DNA from 2 places in the Streptococcus rupicaprae genome. Region 1 is predicted to be linked to the other one. Evidence: predicted binding sites of a transcription regulator. Region 1 holds the regulator's gene; the other holds the start of a gene.
What was found. The regulator NrdR, encoded in region 1, represses ribonucleotide reductase genes. The targets are predictions, from matches to a motif close to ACACNATATATNGTGT.
Positions count from the first base shown of each region.

Region 2: nrdH (glutaredoxin-like protein NrdH) is a predicted target of NrdR. The motif match lies at 5,075-5,090, and genes of this name have one in related genera.

Region 1 is NZ_JBEPLO010000015.1:53,883-61,304, reverse strand. Features, by position in the region: gene ABID29_RS07565 (sensor histidine kinase) at 1-412, opposite strand, end outside; gene ABID29_RS07560 (hypothetical protein) at 752-1,123, opposite strand; gene ABID29_RS07555 (hypothetical protein) at 1,204-1,575, opposite strand; gene der (ribosome biogenesis GTPase Der) at 1,578-2,888, opposite strand; gene ABID29_RS07545 (nitroreductase family protein) at 2,937-3,650, opposite strand; gene dnaI (primosomal protein DnaI) at 3,647-4,549, opposite strand; gene ABID29_RS07535 (DnaD domain protein) at 4,549-5,712, opposite strand; gene nrdR (transcriptional regulator NrdR) at 5,717-6,184, opposite strand; gene ABID29_RS07525 (prolyl-tRNA synthetase associated domain-containing protein) at 6,507-6,995, opposite strand.
Region 2 is NZ_JBEPLO010000008.1:14,905-22,326, reverse strand. Features, by position in the region: gene pulA (type I pullulanase) at 1-1,839, shown strand, start outside; gene lepB (signal peptidase I) at 2,015-2,569, opposite strand; gene ABID29_RS04555 (P-II family nitrogen regulator) at 2,671-3,348, opposite strand; gene ABID29_RS04550 (DUF1538 domain-containing protein) at 3,329-4,822, opposite strand; gene nrdH (glutaredoxin-like protein NrdH) at 5,162-5,380, shown strand; gene nrdE (class 1b ribonucleoside-diphosphate reductase subunit alpha) at 5,414-7,422, shown strand, end outside.

The sequences.
Region 1 (7,422 bases):
TTTTCAATATGTGAAACAAAATTTTATGGGTTAAAAAGGTCAATAATATAGATAGTGACCAGAAAGTCATTTGATGATTATGAAAAATGGATGAATTAACAAATTCGCTAAAAAACAGATCAAAGAAATTGACAAGTGTAAAGATAAAGTAGAAAGTATAGAGAGCATAGAAAATTGATTTCTCCATATCCTTCTCCTTACAAATCTTTTTATTTAAATAATATAATTCTATAGGAACCAAGAATACTGAATAAGCTCCTCCAATAATAAACATCCTAAATAACTCAATAATTGTAAAATAGAATATAAATTTTTTAACAAGCTTTTCTCCCTTTATTTGAGAGAATGTTACTAGATACAGCGTGATTTGTAAAATAAGAGAAGCAAATCCCATTATATTCTGATACCCCATATAGATATTCTCCTAAAATTTATTTACGGCTTACGACCACCATTATATCTTCCGAACAGTTTATTCCAATCAAACATATGGTTTCCTCCTTCCATTTTTTGAAAGAAGCAAATATTCTGAACAAAACAATTATATTATACTTTTTTATTTAATTCAATGTTTTTTCGCTTCTTTATAGAATTATTTTAGTCTTTTTCTCTATTTTTTGAATATTTATTTCATAAATGGTCGTTTTTTCATCATAAACGGTCATTTTTAATAAAAGTCTAACAGCACCTCCTGCACTAATCGAAGAAAAAACATACCTGAAAGCCTTTCAACTTTCAGGTATGTTTTTTCTTATAAATGTTTTGTCAATCGCGCCAGTTGAACCGTCGCAAAGATGGGGACAAAGGTCAGGGGTATGAAATAAAGTATCACACGGAAGCCTTCTCCTTGCAGACCACTATAGATCCACCAGGCATTGGAGAGGATGAACAACATCGCTGCCGTCAACCAAACCCAGCGATTCTGCGTCTTTTTGCCCAAGAAGGAAAAAATCGTTCCAACTAAGAAAACTGGTAGATGGGGAATGAAAAGCCATACATAGGCAAATCCTCCCCAGCCTCTCTCAACTAACAAGAGAAAGACTGCAAGCAAGACCTGGATAAGCCAATACCCAATCAGATAGCGAAATAAGAGTTTCTGGTAAGAGGTAACCGTTAATTTCATCAGAATGCCCTCCTTTTATCTAGTGTAACACGCTTTGTGAAAAAACCACGAATTTTCCTAAATCTTCTCTCTTTCTTAATCTATTTACTCAAGCGAGTCAGTTGAAAGCTAGAATAGATGGGGATCAGGGTCGTGAGACTCCAGAAGAGCAATTCCCAATAGTATACTCCACCACTTTGGACGACCATGCCGATCCAGCCTGCGTTTGACAGGACAAAACAAAGACAAGCCAAGCCCCATAGCCAAGATTTCCTCAACCGTTTCCCCAAAAAGGAGAAGAAACTAGCAAGCAAAACCAAGGGAATATGAATCCAAAATATCAGAATATAGACAACCAAGCCCCACTCACTATCCATCTGATGAAGGTACATCATCCAACCAACATGAAGTAGGCCATAAATCGCCAAGTACCAGAACAAAAGTTTCTGGTAAAAAATTGCATCACGTTTCAACCTTACTTCCGCTTTCTAGCAATCAAATGGATCGGTGTTCCTTCAAAGACAAAGGCCTTGCGGATCTGGTTTTCCAAGAAACGCATGTAGGAGAAGTGCATGAGCTCTTCCTCGTTGACAAAGACAACAAAGGTCGGTGGCTTGGTCGCCACTTGGGTCGCGTAGAAAATCTTGAGGCGTTTGCCCTTATCAGTCGGTGTCGGGTTAATCGCAATAGCATCCATGATGACATCGTTAAGAACAGCTGATGGAATCCTCATGTTTTGATTTTCAGAGATGGTCTTGATCATGTCTGGCAACTTGTGGAGGCGTTGCTTGGTCAAGGCCGACACGAAGATGATCGGGGCGTAGGACAAGTACTGGAACTGGTCCCGTATATCCTCTTCCCAATTTTTCATAGTGTGGTTGTCCTTCTCCAGCGTATCCCACTTGTTGACCACGATGATGATCCCTTTACCTGCTTCGTGAGCAAAACCAGCGATCCGCTTGTCGTACTCGCGAATGCCTTCTTCGGCATTTAAGACCATCAAGACCACATCGGAACGGTCGATAGCCCGCATGGCCCGCATAACCGAGTATTTCTCCGTATTTTCGTAGACTTTTCCAGACTTGCGCATCCCAGCGGTATCAATCATGGTAAACTCTTGACCCTCACTATCGGTAAAATGGGTATCAATAGCATCACGGGTCGTTCCCGCCACAGGACTGGCGATTACACGCTCTTCTCCCAAAATAGCGTTAATCAGGCTTGATTTTCCGACATTTGGGCGGCCAATCAGGCTGAATTTGATAATATCTGGGTTTTCAGGTTCAGTCTGTAAAGGGAGATTGTCCACGATAGCATCCAGCACATCCCCTGTCCCCATTCCATGAACAGAAGAAACAGGATAAGGATCACCTAGCCCTAGAGCATAAAAATCATAGATATCATTGCGCATCTCAGGATTGTCGACCTTATTGACCGCTAGAATCACGGGCTTATTAGTCTTGTAGAGGATGCGGGCCACGTACTCATCTGCATCGGTCATCCCCTCTTTGCCAGACACAACAAAAACAATGACATCTGCTTCAGTCATAGCGATATCCGCTTGGTGCTTAATCTGCTCCATAAAGGGAGCATCAACATCATCAATCCCTCCTGTGTCAATGATAGAAAATTGACGGTTGAGCCATTCCGCAGTGGCATAAATCCGGTCACGGGTAACTCCTTCCACGTCTTCGACAATGGAAATTCGCTCACCTGCCAAACGGTTAAAAAAGGTTGATTTTCCGACGTTGGGACGTCCAACAATCGCAACTACTGGTAAAGCCATGAGGCCTCCTTTATTTTTTCAATAAAAATGGTTAACAGAATGATTCGCTTAGAGAAGTTTTTTCCGAATCAAATGTTCTTGAGTCACAGGACTTTCAGGATGACCAAATTGTTGAGCTATTCGCTCAGACCATAACTCTGTCTGACGGGCACCTGCATAGACTGTTTGTACCTGATCGAAATCCACAATAACTTCTGCTGTTGCCGGTTGATAAACCTCATCAAATGCTACCGCTGCCAACGGCAAACGAGGCTTAACAGGATTATGACGCTTAGGCACACCTAGGGCAATCCCAAAAATCGGGTAAGTATGGTCAGGCAATTGTAAGAGTTCTGCCAAGTCATCAGCTGACTGGCGAATCATGCCAATCATGACCCCGCCATAGCCAAGGCTTTCAGCTGCCAAGAGAATGTTCTGACCGACCAGAGCTGCATCAACAGAGGTAATCAAAAGGTTCTCAACCCCTTGAGGGTAAAAGGATTTTCCGTGATTCTCTGTCGCTAGTTGGGCCCTATGGAGGTCTCCTACCATGATAACAAAGGTATCGCAGGTCAGTATCCACGGTTGCGGTTCTAGGTCGTAAATAGCCTGCTTTTGTTCTTTTGACCTGACCTTAATCATGCTGTAAGACTGGAAATTCTTCCAACTGGATGCCGCTTGGCCAGCTTCCAAAATAGCTGTCAAATCATCATCAGGAATGCTTTCCTCAAGAAAAGAACGGACAGACACATGATTTTTCATGAGTTTAATGGTTTCGTTCATCTGCGGTTGTCTCCTTTCAGATGCATGGGTTGGGCTAAAAACTTGATTCGCTCCATCAATCGTTTGGCCTGCCAGGTCTCGTCACCTGCTCTGCCATTGGCAAAATGCCGCTCCAAATCTTCTAAGCTAAAGTTGGAGGTGAAGAAGGTCGGTAGCTCTTCTTGCATGCGATGTTGCAGGATAACCTGCAAAACATCGTCACGGATCCAAGCGCTGAATTGCTCAGCTCCTATATCATCTAGCACTAAGACAGGTGCCGCCTTGATCTCATCAATCATGGCCTTGACACTTCCCGTGTTGATGGCATTTTTAATATCAACTGCAAAGCTTGGAAAATGAAGCAAGGTGGTCGCCACCTGACATTTTTCAGACAGTTCGCGAGCCAGATAAGCCATCACAAAGGTCTTGCCAACCCCAAAAGAGCCATAGAGATAGAGGCCTGGCCGATAAGCCTGGCCGTAACTGTCCACAAAATCAGCCAGATAAAGGTAGGTACTTTCGCGATTAGGGTCACTAAAATCCATATCTCTGGCAGAAATCTGGCGAAGGCTCTTGGGAAGATTAACCAGATTGATACGCTGGTTAATGGCCTTTTGAGAAACGGCTTCTAGGAGTTCCTCAGTCTCTTCATAGCTAACATCAGCGTAGCCCTTATTCATGATCAGCTTAGGTTGATAACCCTTTAAAATATAGGCCGCCGACTTGGTTAGGTAATTATCTCGCTCCTTGATAAATTCAAAAAACTTAGAAACCGAACGAAGGATTTCTTCCTCTGTCATATCATGCTTGGTAATAAAGGCTTGAACTTCCTGGTCTGCAAGAATCTCTGCCTTCAATTCCTCATAAGTCTTGTTTGTTTTTGTTGGCCGATTGGCCATCTGGCTAGAAACTGCCTGCATTATTCCACCTCCTTATCGCCTAACATTCTACGTCTGAGAGCCTCTAATCTCTCTAACTCTTCTGGAGTCGCCTCTGTTCGATAGCTTTCTTTGCTCCACTCAGGGACATTGCTTGATGTCTTTTTCGAGTTGGCCTGTTTGCTCTTCGCATCAGTTATCTTAGAGCGATCTGCTCGTAGATAGGCAATCGCTGCCTCTGCGCTGGCTATCTTCTGATAGGACAGGTCGTTGGCTAATTTCAGGGCGTATTTTTCATTGAGATTAGCGCTATCTAACTTTTGAAAAGTATAAAAGAGGGCGACATTAATCACACCATCCAGAAGCCCAAGCTGAGTCAATTCCTTGATCAGCTGGCGCTCTGAGTTTGTCACAACGGCCTGTCTGGCCTGCTTGATATCCGCTAAGAAGCCCAAGGGGTCTCGGCTGTTTGCCCAGCGAATCAAGGACTTTTCTGCGTCTGAGAAAGTTTGATTTGGTACCGACTGAGCCTCTAAGCTGTTAAAGAGGCGCTTGGTCGAGATCACCTGGCCGACAGCTGTTTCCTTAGCGAGCTGGTAGGTGTCATACCAAGTTTTCCGAGCTTTTGCTGAAAAGCGGAAAAGTTCCAAAATATCGTCAGATTCTTTGTCAAAGCGTAAATTGTCCCGAGCCATCAACTGCTTAAAATGGTCCAAGTCAAAATCTTCTGGACCTTCTTCCTTCTTAATGTTGATTGATTCCACCTGACTGAAAGTAGAAGACAAGGACTGGTTGAGGGACTTGGCTGCTGCCAAAGGAGAAGGTTTTAAGCTTTCTACCTTGCTTTCTCCCAACCTTCTCATCAAAAGATTAACCAGAACCTGGTGCTCAAAAAAGGAAGAGGCCGTTAAAGGCGGATGCAGAACCAAGCGGTAGTGACCATTTTCCAATTGCGCAAAATCAACCAGGCGTAAGGCTGTCAGGGCCCCCAAACTCTTTTCAAATTCAGACATTCCAACATTGAGATAAGACAAGATATCACTGAACAAGTGGCCCTTTTCTCCCTCATCCTGGAAGCTGATAAGGTAGGCATATAGAGACAATCCCAGAGGGCCGATCAAGGGCAAATAGTAGCGCGTCAAACTCTCCATATCCTGATGAGTGCGTCGGTTTTTCACATAGAAAAAGGTCTCGTTTGGTCGCATAATTTTATCCTTTTTTCTTATTGCCCTTGATAATTTCCTTGAGCAGGTTCTCTAATTCACCAACATCTTTGAAACTCCGGTAGACACTGGCAAAACGAACATAGGTGATCTCATCAAGGTCTGCCAACTCTGCCATAACCAGATTTCCGATCACGTCGCTCTCAACTTCACCATCGTGCTGGCTACGGATTTTTTGCTCAATTCGGTTCACCACTTCATCAATCTCGCTACTGGATACTGGTCGCTTCTGGGCAGACCGGATAATCCCATTAAAAATCTTATCCCGCGAGAACTGTTCCCGCGTACCATCTTTTTTAACCACTACCAGGGTTTTTTCTTCTACCCGTTCATAGGTGGTGAAGCGGTGATCACATTCTTCACACTCTCTACGACGACGGATGGTATTGCCATCTTCTGCCTGACGACTGTCAATCACGCTAGATTTTAAACCGTTACATTTTGGACACCGCATAATAGTCCCTCACTCATTCATTATCTCCTTATTTTACCACAAATCCACGGATAACAAAAGCCGAGCGCTAGGCTTTTGTGAAGTGCACAGGCAGAACCATCGTACCTATCCCCTTTTGTATTCAGCCGATTCGTTCTAAAGTTCTGTATTTATAATCAATCTAGCTTAAAAAAACAAGCTGATGATAGAACCGGAGGCGATCGATGCGAATTGGCAAGAGCTATCTTTGATTGTCAAAGACTATTAGACAGCAAAAAAGCAGAAGATCCTAGCCCCTGCCTCTATCTTTAATGTCAAAAACCTAACCCATTTATGGGAAGTCCTACAAATCAATCACCTGATAAGAATAGCCTTGATTTTCAATGAAATCTAACATATCTATCGTTGACAAGAAAACAGTCTTGGTATTGTCATTGGGATGGAAACTCATTCTGTCTTCTGACAGTATTTCCTTATCCAGAAAGACCTGGACATCCCTTTCTCGGTTATTCAACAGTCCGAAGATTGAAACCGAACCTGGTTCTATGCCCAATTTCTCCTTTAGGCTATTGGTAGAAGCCATTCGCAGACGCGTGGTAGCAAGAAGGTCCGTGAGTTTCTCCATGTCGAGCCGTTTTTGGTCATCCATGATAACTAGATAGTAGGCTGTCTTTTTCTTATTGGTCAAAAACATGGACTTGGTACGGACGCCTGGAATACCCTCGATATAGCGGTCTGCCTCTTCTGTCGTATAGGCTGGTGGATGTTCCACAAGCTCTGTCTCTATTCCCAGTCTATCTAAGCAATCCATCACTAATTGGTATTGATCCATCACAAACCTCCTCTGACAAACTTATACTCTTTGAAAATTAACCTTAAATGGAGGTAGTCGTCAGCGACAGCACGACTATAACTCGCCTTGCTAACCAGGTGCAGCTCTTAGCCCAAACCCTAGCGGACTTGGCGATAAACACCACCTTAGCCTTGCTTTTAATTTTCTTTGACTTTTACTCTTTGGAAACCAAGGATGGCCCTTGTCAACTTGCTTCAATGAACCTCAGTTCTATCATCAGCTTCGTTTCCTAGGCTAGATTGATTTTCTTTGAGTATTATAGTTTTTCCACTTGAAAAATGTGGAGTACGAGCGATAGCGAGCAAAAGCGATACTGACGCCGTAGCAGTTCAACTGTCCAGTGGACAGTTGAAGCACTGAGCCTAGAAATAAAAAAGTGAAGTGGACTTAAGATCCTTTAGCTTAG
Region 2 (7,422 bases), on a different contig from region 1:
GTTAGAACCTCCGAATTTGATCAACACTTCTATTACAGTGGCAATGATTTAGGCCCTCAATATGCCCAAACACAAACCACTTTCAAACTCTGGGCCCCCATTTCTGAACAAGTTTTGGTCGTTGTTGGCGAGCAACCTCAAAGTATGGCACGCTCTGCCACTGGTGTCTGGGAAGCTACTGTAACCGGTGATTTAGACGGTCAAGCCTACTATTACCTACATCTGGTAAATGGCCAATGGCAAGAAACCCAGGACCCCTACGCTCTTTCTTGCTTGTCAAACACAGGCCGAAGTGTGGTAATCAATCCTGACAAACTCAGCAAACCATTGGCTTCTTTCCAAAATCCCAAGCCAATCAATGACGCTATTATCTATGAAATGAGTGTCCGTGATTTTTCAGCCGATCCCAAGGTGCCCTTCAAACATCCGAAAACATTTCTAGGATTGACAGAGTCGCCTACCTACCAAGGGCAAAAGCTTGGATTTGACTACATCAAGAATCTAGGAATCACCCATATTCAGCTAATGCCAATCTATGACTTTGGCAGTGTTGATGAAAACAAGGTGGACGCCGTTTATAATTGGGGCTATGACCCTATGTTCTACAATGTTCCTGATGGCAGTTTTGCCACGGATCCAAACGATCCTTACGCCCGCATTGTTGAACTACAAAAGACCGTTGAGGCTTACCATCAGGCAGGAATTGGGGTCATTATGGATGTGGTCTATAACCACGTTTACGATGTGGACCATTTTGTCCTTGAGAAAATCGTTCCAGGCTATTGCTCTCGGTTTGATTTAAACCAGAGGCGCTATAATGGAACAGGTTGTGGCAATGACATGGCCAGCGAACGTCTGATGGTCCGTAAATTCATTATTGATTCCTTACTTCTTTGGGTCAATTATTATGGTATTGATGGCTTCCGCTTCGATTTGATGGGTATTCTTGATATCCAAACCATGCTGGAGGCTGAAGCTGCACTTCGCGAGGTTTATCCAAATATCTATCTCTACGGAGAAGGTTGGCAAATGGGGACAGGGCTAGAGACAGAGCTCTTAGCTCATCAATTCAACAGCTATCAAATGCCTGGTATCGGCTTCTTCAACGACCGTTTTCGTGATGAATTCAAGAAAATCATCTGTCACCCACAGTTGCTTGTTGCCAAACAAAAACAAGCGGTACTGGAAGAATTATTGACAGGAAGTTTCGGAATGATTGAAGCCAATGGTCGCTACAAGCATCCTAGCCAAACCATCAACTATATTGAGTGCCATGATAATGCGACCTTCTACGATTACTTGTCGATTCACCATCCTGGTCTAAGCCAGTCTGAAAAAAAAGCCAGAGCAAGCCTAGCGCTACAGCTCGTCTTGTTGTCACAAGGTGTTGCCTTTATCCATTCTGGTCAAGAGGCTTTTCGAACCAAGGATCTTATCGACAACACTTACAACCAGCCTGACAGCATCAACCGCTTAGACTGGACTAGGATTGTCGAGAACTATCAGCAGATTGAGTTTATCAGCCAGTTGATTCAGTTCCGCAAGGAGCATCCTGTCCTTAGCCTTTTGACTGCTCAAGAAATGCAGGAGCAACTGGACTGTTATTGGCTGAGTGACACCGTTCTCAAATACAGTCTTGTCGATCAAGAGGAAATCCTCCAAGTCGTCCTTAACCTTGGCACCAGCGATTACTGTTTTGAAAATACCCAAGGCTTAGATCTCCATATTCAGGCCCCAGAAATTCATTTGACACAAGCTTTAGAAAGCTCTCCTGCTGCTATCACAGTGTCTGCCATGTCCTTGGCTGTTTTGAAAGGCAAACTCCAGACAGAACAATAGCCTGAGAATGGCTATTAAGCAAGAGAAAACCAATATCCAACTTGAAAGACTCCCGTAGAGCCTATTTCTTGTGAAGGCTTTGCAGGGAGTCTTTATGCTCTTTGAAAATCAAAAAGCATCCGCCGTGATTCGCAACCAAAGAGATCGAATCACTGGGGAATGCTTTTTATTTATCTTAATAACTATCTACAAAACCAAATTCTGACAAGGGTGAAATCCTGAAATAGATAACCCCTTTTATCTGCTTCTTGGAAATGAGGCCAAACGTGCGACTGTCTGCAGTATTTGTGCGGTCATCATTGAGGATCAAATAGTCTTTTGACGGGATGACCCCATCAACTGTCTGAGTCAAACTCTCAATGGTAAAGTCCTCAGTGAAATATTCACCCGGCAAGCGCTTCTGGTAGGCATTTTTAAACCGCTCAAGGTAAGGTTCCTCCTTGCTGACATTGTTTAAATACAAGACATCCGCCATATAGGTAACAGAGTCCCCTGGCTTAGCAATCACACGCCCGACATAATCCTTGCCATCTACTTGATATAGGACCAAATCTCTATAAGCTGGTTTAGCTGTTTTTAGAGCCAGTACCCATTGATCTTGGGCAATAAAGTCATTAGCATCTGTGCGAGTCACCTTATACGGTTCAAAAACATATAGTCGAAGGCCAATCAAGGCTCCTATGAGCAAGATAACCAGGACTAGATTAGTGATTAAATCTCTCTTTACCATTTCATAAACTCCTCCTACCCTATTGTACCATAAAATGAAGCTCCTGTTTTAAAAAATATCTTGGGCTAGTCACAATCTAACTTGAAGGAGGGATGAGGACACTAACCTTTTTGCCGATAGAGACCTCGGACATCTGAAATATCCTGTACGAAAATAATTCCCTGGCCAGGTTGATCGATAGCTAAAACAGACTCAATAGCATTAACAATAGGCTCTGTTTTTTCAGTCTCTGTAATAATCCAAACCACTTCCTTTTCAGGTTCGATGGCCATTTGAAACAGAGTGCTGGTTTCATGAATACCAGCTCCTCGGCCGTTTAGAATAGTGCCACCTCTAGAACCCTGACTTTGGGCGGCTTCAATCACTTCTTCTGCCCTACCACGCTCGACAATGGTAGTGATTAATTGGTACATGGTTTCCTTCTCCTTCATTTGAATCTCTTTCTTGCTCAGATAGCGCCTGGAACCTACGATAGCTCGCAGTGGCACCGTCATGACCAAACCATGATGAGGTTTGTCAAACTGAAAGATCTTATCAAGATAATCTGTCACTTCTTCTGCTGTCTGATTATCTGTCCCGATGGCCACAATCTCTTTTTCTTCCTCGTACAAGGATAAAAAATTTAAGAGGCCATGCTTAACGGTCCCTAAACCAGGAATAATGGTTCCCCCAGGGATTCCTACTTTCTTCAAGCAGTGCATTACCTTACTGCCCGAGCCGTAATTGACAATGACATAGAGCATGGTGTAAGAACTTGAATTAATTTGATTGACCTTCACCTAGTCTCTCCTTCTTTTGTGTTTTTAATTTAAAGATATACCCCAAAACCTGCAAAGTTATAATGGGCATCATGGCAACCATGGCAATCATCCCAAAGCCATCAACAAGCAAGTCAGCTCCTTCAAACGTGAAGGCTGCTCCTTGGATAAAGGCCAGAATGAGGGTTGCTGTCATAGGTCCTGTCGCGACACCACCAGCATCAAAGGCAATCCCGATAAAGAGTTTTGGAGTCCAAAACATTAACAAGATACAAAGGATATAACCTGGCAAGAGATAATGCCAGAGTTGAATTTCAGGAATCACGACACGAACCACTGAAAGGGCAACTGCCCCTCCAACTCCAAGCGCCAGAGGGATTAAGACTGCCAGCCGTTTGATATAACCACTGGTGACCTGTTCAATCTGGTGGGTCAGGACATAAACCGCTGGCTCTGCTAAGATGGTCAAAACCCCAAAGATAAAACCAACCACCACAATAGGGATTTTATTTTCCATGAGCACTAAGGTTTGGCCGACAATCATTCCAACATCCATAAAACCTGCATTGATCCCAACCATAAAGAGAAAGAGCCCCAGAAAGGCAAAGGCAAACCCTGTCAATAGTTTACGTAAGGTCCTGGGATTGAGTTTGAAAACCTTCCGCTGCAAGAGCAACAACAGGATTAATAAGGGGGCAATAACAATGACTGTTTCTTTGGCATAAGTCGGCATTAAACGCATAAACACCGACCAAATGGCTTGTCCATCAACCTGTGCCAACTCCAAATCGGCATGAAAGGTTTTGGTCTTTGAAAAAACATCCAACAGTAAAACGGTCAAGATAGGTCCTGTTGACGCAATGGCAACCAAGCCAAAACTGTCCTTCTCAGATGCTTTACTGTCCTTCTTTAATTTGGAGATGCCTGTTGACAGAGCCAAAATAAAGGGGACAGCCATAATGCCCGTCGTTGATCCTGAAGCATCAAAAGCAATGGCTAAAAATTCCGGGGCTACAAAATAGGACAAGACAAAGATTGACAAGTAAAGGATCAGCAATAATTTATAAAGGGGCAGGTTGAAGAAAATCCTCAGAAATCCCAAGCCTATGGTCACTGCCAAGCCTAGAGAAACGACCACTAGCATGACATTGGCCCCGATTACTCCTCCTGTAACCAGGCTCACTTGACTAGCCAAAACCATCAATCCTGGTTCTGCAATTGAAATCAAAAAACCTAGAAAAACACCTGAAACTAAGACAATCCAAAGACGATTGGACTTAGCTAACGACGTACCCGTCAATCCTCCAAAGGGTGTAATTCCGATATCTACCCCAATCAAAAAGAAGGTCAAACCAAGTACTATCCAAAGATTAGCAATCACAAAGCGCCAGATGACAGCATTTGGTAAGGGTGTCAGCGTAAAATGCAAGACCAGAATTAGTAAGCTAAGTGGTAAGACAGACAGTGTCACTTCTTTGAATTTTCTTCTCAGCAAAACAACCTCTCTTTCTTAAAAGGAATGATGGGATAAAGAGCAACTTATTGGCTTTATTAACTAGTATAACATATTAGGAAGCGTTTTTAAAGTTAGGACTACACTACAAAATATCAGGAACAACTTTAGAACACCTGGCTTCTAGTGGAAAAAACATAGGATTCAATGTCGTCAAAAGTCAGGAAAGACTTGCTATGACTGGTTTTCTTCAATTTAAAAAACACAAAATATAGTAATTTGTCTTTCATTAAAACACTACATCTAGTGTTTTGTGATTGACTTTTATTTTAGAAGTGATATACTAGATAGGTATCAAAAATTGTAATTGAGGTGTCCTTTATGGTAACTGTTTACTCTAAAAATAACTGCATGCAGTGCAATATGACCAAAAAAGAATTGGCTAAATTAGGTGTTGAATTCATGGAAATCAATCTTGATGAACAACCAGAATTCATTTCTCATGTCAAGGATCTAGGCTTTACAGCAGCACCTGTTATCCAGACAGAAACAGACGTTTGGGCTGGTTTCCAACCCTCAAAACTCAAAGCCCTTGCTTAAACCTAAACCAGCAAATAGAAATAAAGGTAAATTATGAGCTTAAAAGATCTCGGAGATGTGTCCTACTTCCGTCTCAACAATGAAATCAATCGGCCAGTCAACGGTCAAATCCCCCTTCACAAGGACAAGGAAGCCCTTGACGCCTTCTTTAGGGAAAATGTCATTCCAAACACTAAAGTTTTCAACAGTATCAATGATAAGATTGATTATCTGATTGCTGAAAACTACTTAGAGAAAGAATTCTTGTCGCTTTACCGTCCAGAATTTCTGACAGAGTTGGCTGACTTCATCAAGGCCCAGAACTTCCAGTTCAAGTCTTTTATGGCTGCTTATAAATTCTATAACCAGTACGCCTTGAAAACCAACGATGGTCGATACTACTTGGAATCAATTGAAGACCGAGTTATGTTTAACGCCCTCTACTTTGCGAATGGCGATGAGGCTCTTGCCAAAAACATTGCCAATGAAATGATTCACCTGCGTTACCAACCAGCTACGCCAAGCTTTTTGAACGCTGGCCGTTCTAGACGTGGGGAATTGGTCTCTTGTTTCCTCATTCAGGTGACAGACGACATGAACTCCATCGGACGGTCCATTAACTCAGCTCTGCAATTGTCCCGTATCGGTGGTGGGGTCGGTATCTCGCTTAATAACTTGCGCGAAGCCGGTGCTCCTATTAAAGGTTACGAGGGGGCAGCTTCCGGAGTTGTTCCTGTCATGAAACTTTTTGAAGACAGCTTCTCCTACTCCAACCAACTTGGGCAACGCCAGGGGGCTGGTGTGGTCTACCTCAGCGTCTTTCACCCTGACATTATCGCTTTCCTTTCCACCAAAAAGGAAAATGCTGATGAAAAAGTGCGGGTCAAGACCCTCTCGCTCGGTGTGACTATTCCAGATAAGTTCTACGAGCTGGTTCGTAAAAATGAAGACATGTACCTCTTCAGTCCTTATTCGGTTGAATTGGAATACGGCGTACCATTCAGCTACCTTGACATCACCGAAAAATACGATGAATTGGTTGCTAATCCACGGATTCGTAAAACCAAGATTAAGGCGCGTGACTTGGAAACAGAAATTTCAAAATTACAGCAGGAATCTGGTTATCCTTATGTTATCAATATTGACACCGCCAACAAGAGCAATCCAATCGATGGCAAGGTTATCATGTCTAACCTCTGTTCCGAAATTTTACAGGTTCAAGAACCAAGCTTCATCAATGACAAGCAAGAATTCGTTAAGATGGGGACAGATATTTCTTGTAACTTAGGTTCAACCAACGTGGTTAACATGATGGAATCCCCTGATTTTGGCTTGTCTATCCGTACCATGACGCGCGCCCTGACCTTTGTGACTGATTCCTCTAAGATTGATGCGGTACCAACCGTCAGAAACGGGAATGATCTTGCCCACACCTTTGGCCTGGGCGCTATGGGCCTCCATTCCTACCTGGCCCAAAACCTCATGGAATATGGCAGTCCTGAGTCAATTGAATTTACCAGCATCTATTTCATGCTCATGAACTACTGGACCTTGGTTGAATCCAATAACATTGCTCGTGAACGTGGCACCACCTTCCATAACTTTGAAAAATCAGACTATGCTAACGGTAGCTATTTTGACAAATACACCACAGGCAAATACCAGCCGACTTCTGACAAGGTTAAGGAACTCTTCAAAGACATCTTTATCCCGTCAGCTCAAGATTGGGAAGAACTTAAAACCAAGGTTATGGCAGATGGTCTTTACCACCAAAACCGCCTTGCCGTTGCGCCAAATGGCTCTATCAGCTACATCAATGATGTGTCTGCTTCGATTCATCCGATTACTCAACGGATTGAAGAGCGCCAGGAAAAGAAAATCGGCAAGATTTATTATCCAGCAGCTGGTTTGTCAACCGAGACTATCCCTTACTACACTTCTGCCTACGATATGGATATGCGCAAGGTCATCGATGTCTATGCTGCAGCAACTGAGCACGTTGATCAAGGCCTTTCCTTGACCCTCTTTATCCGTAGTGAAATTCCAGAAGGCATCTACGAATG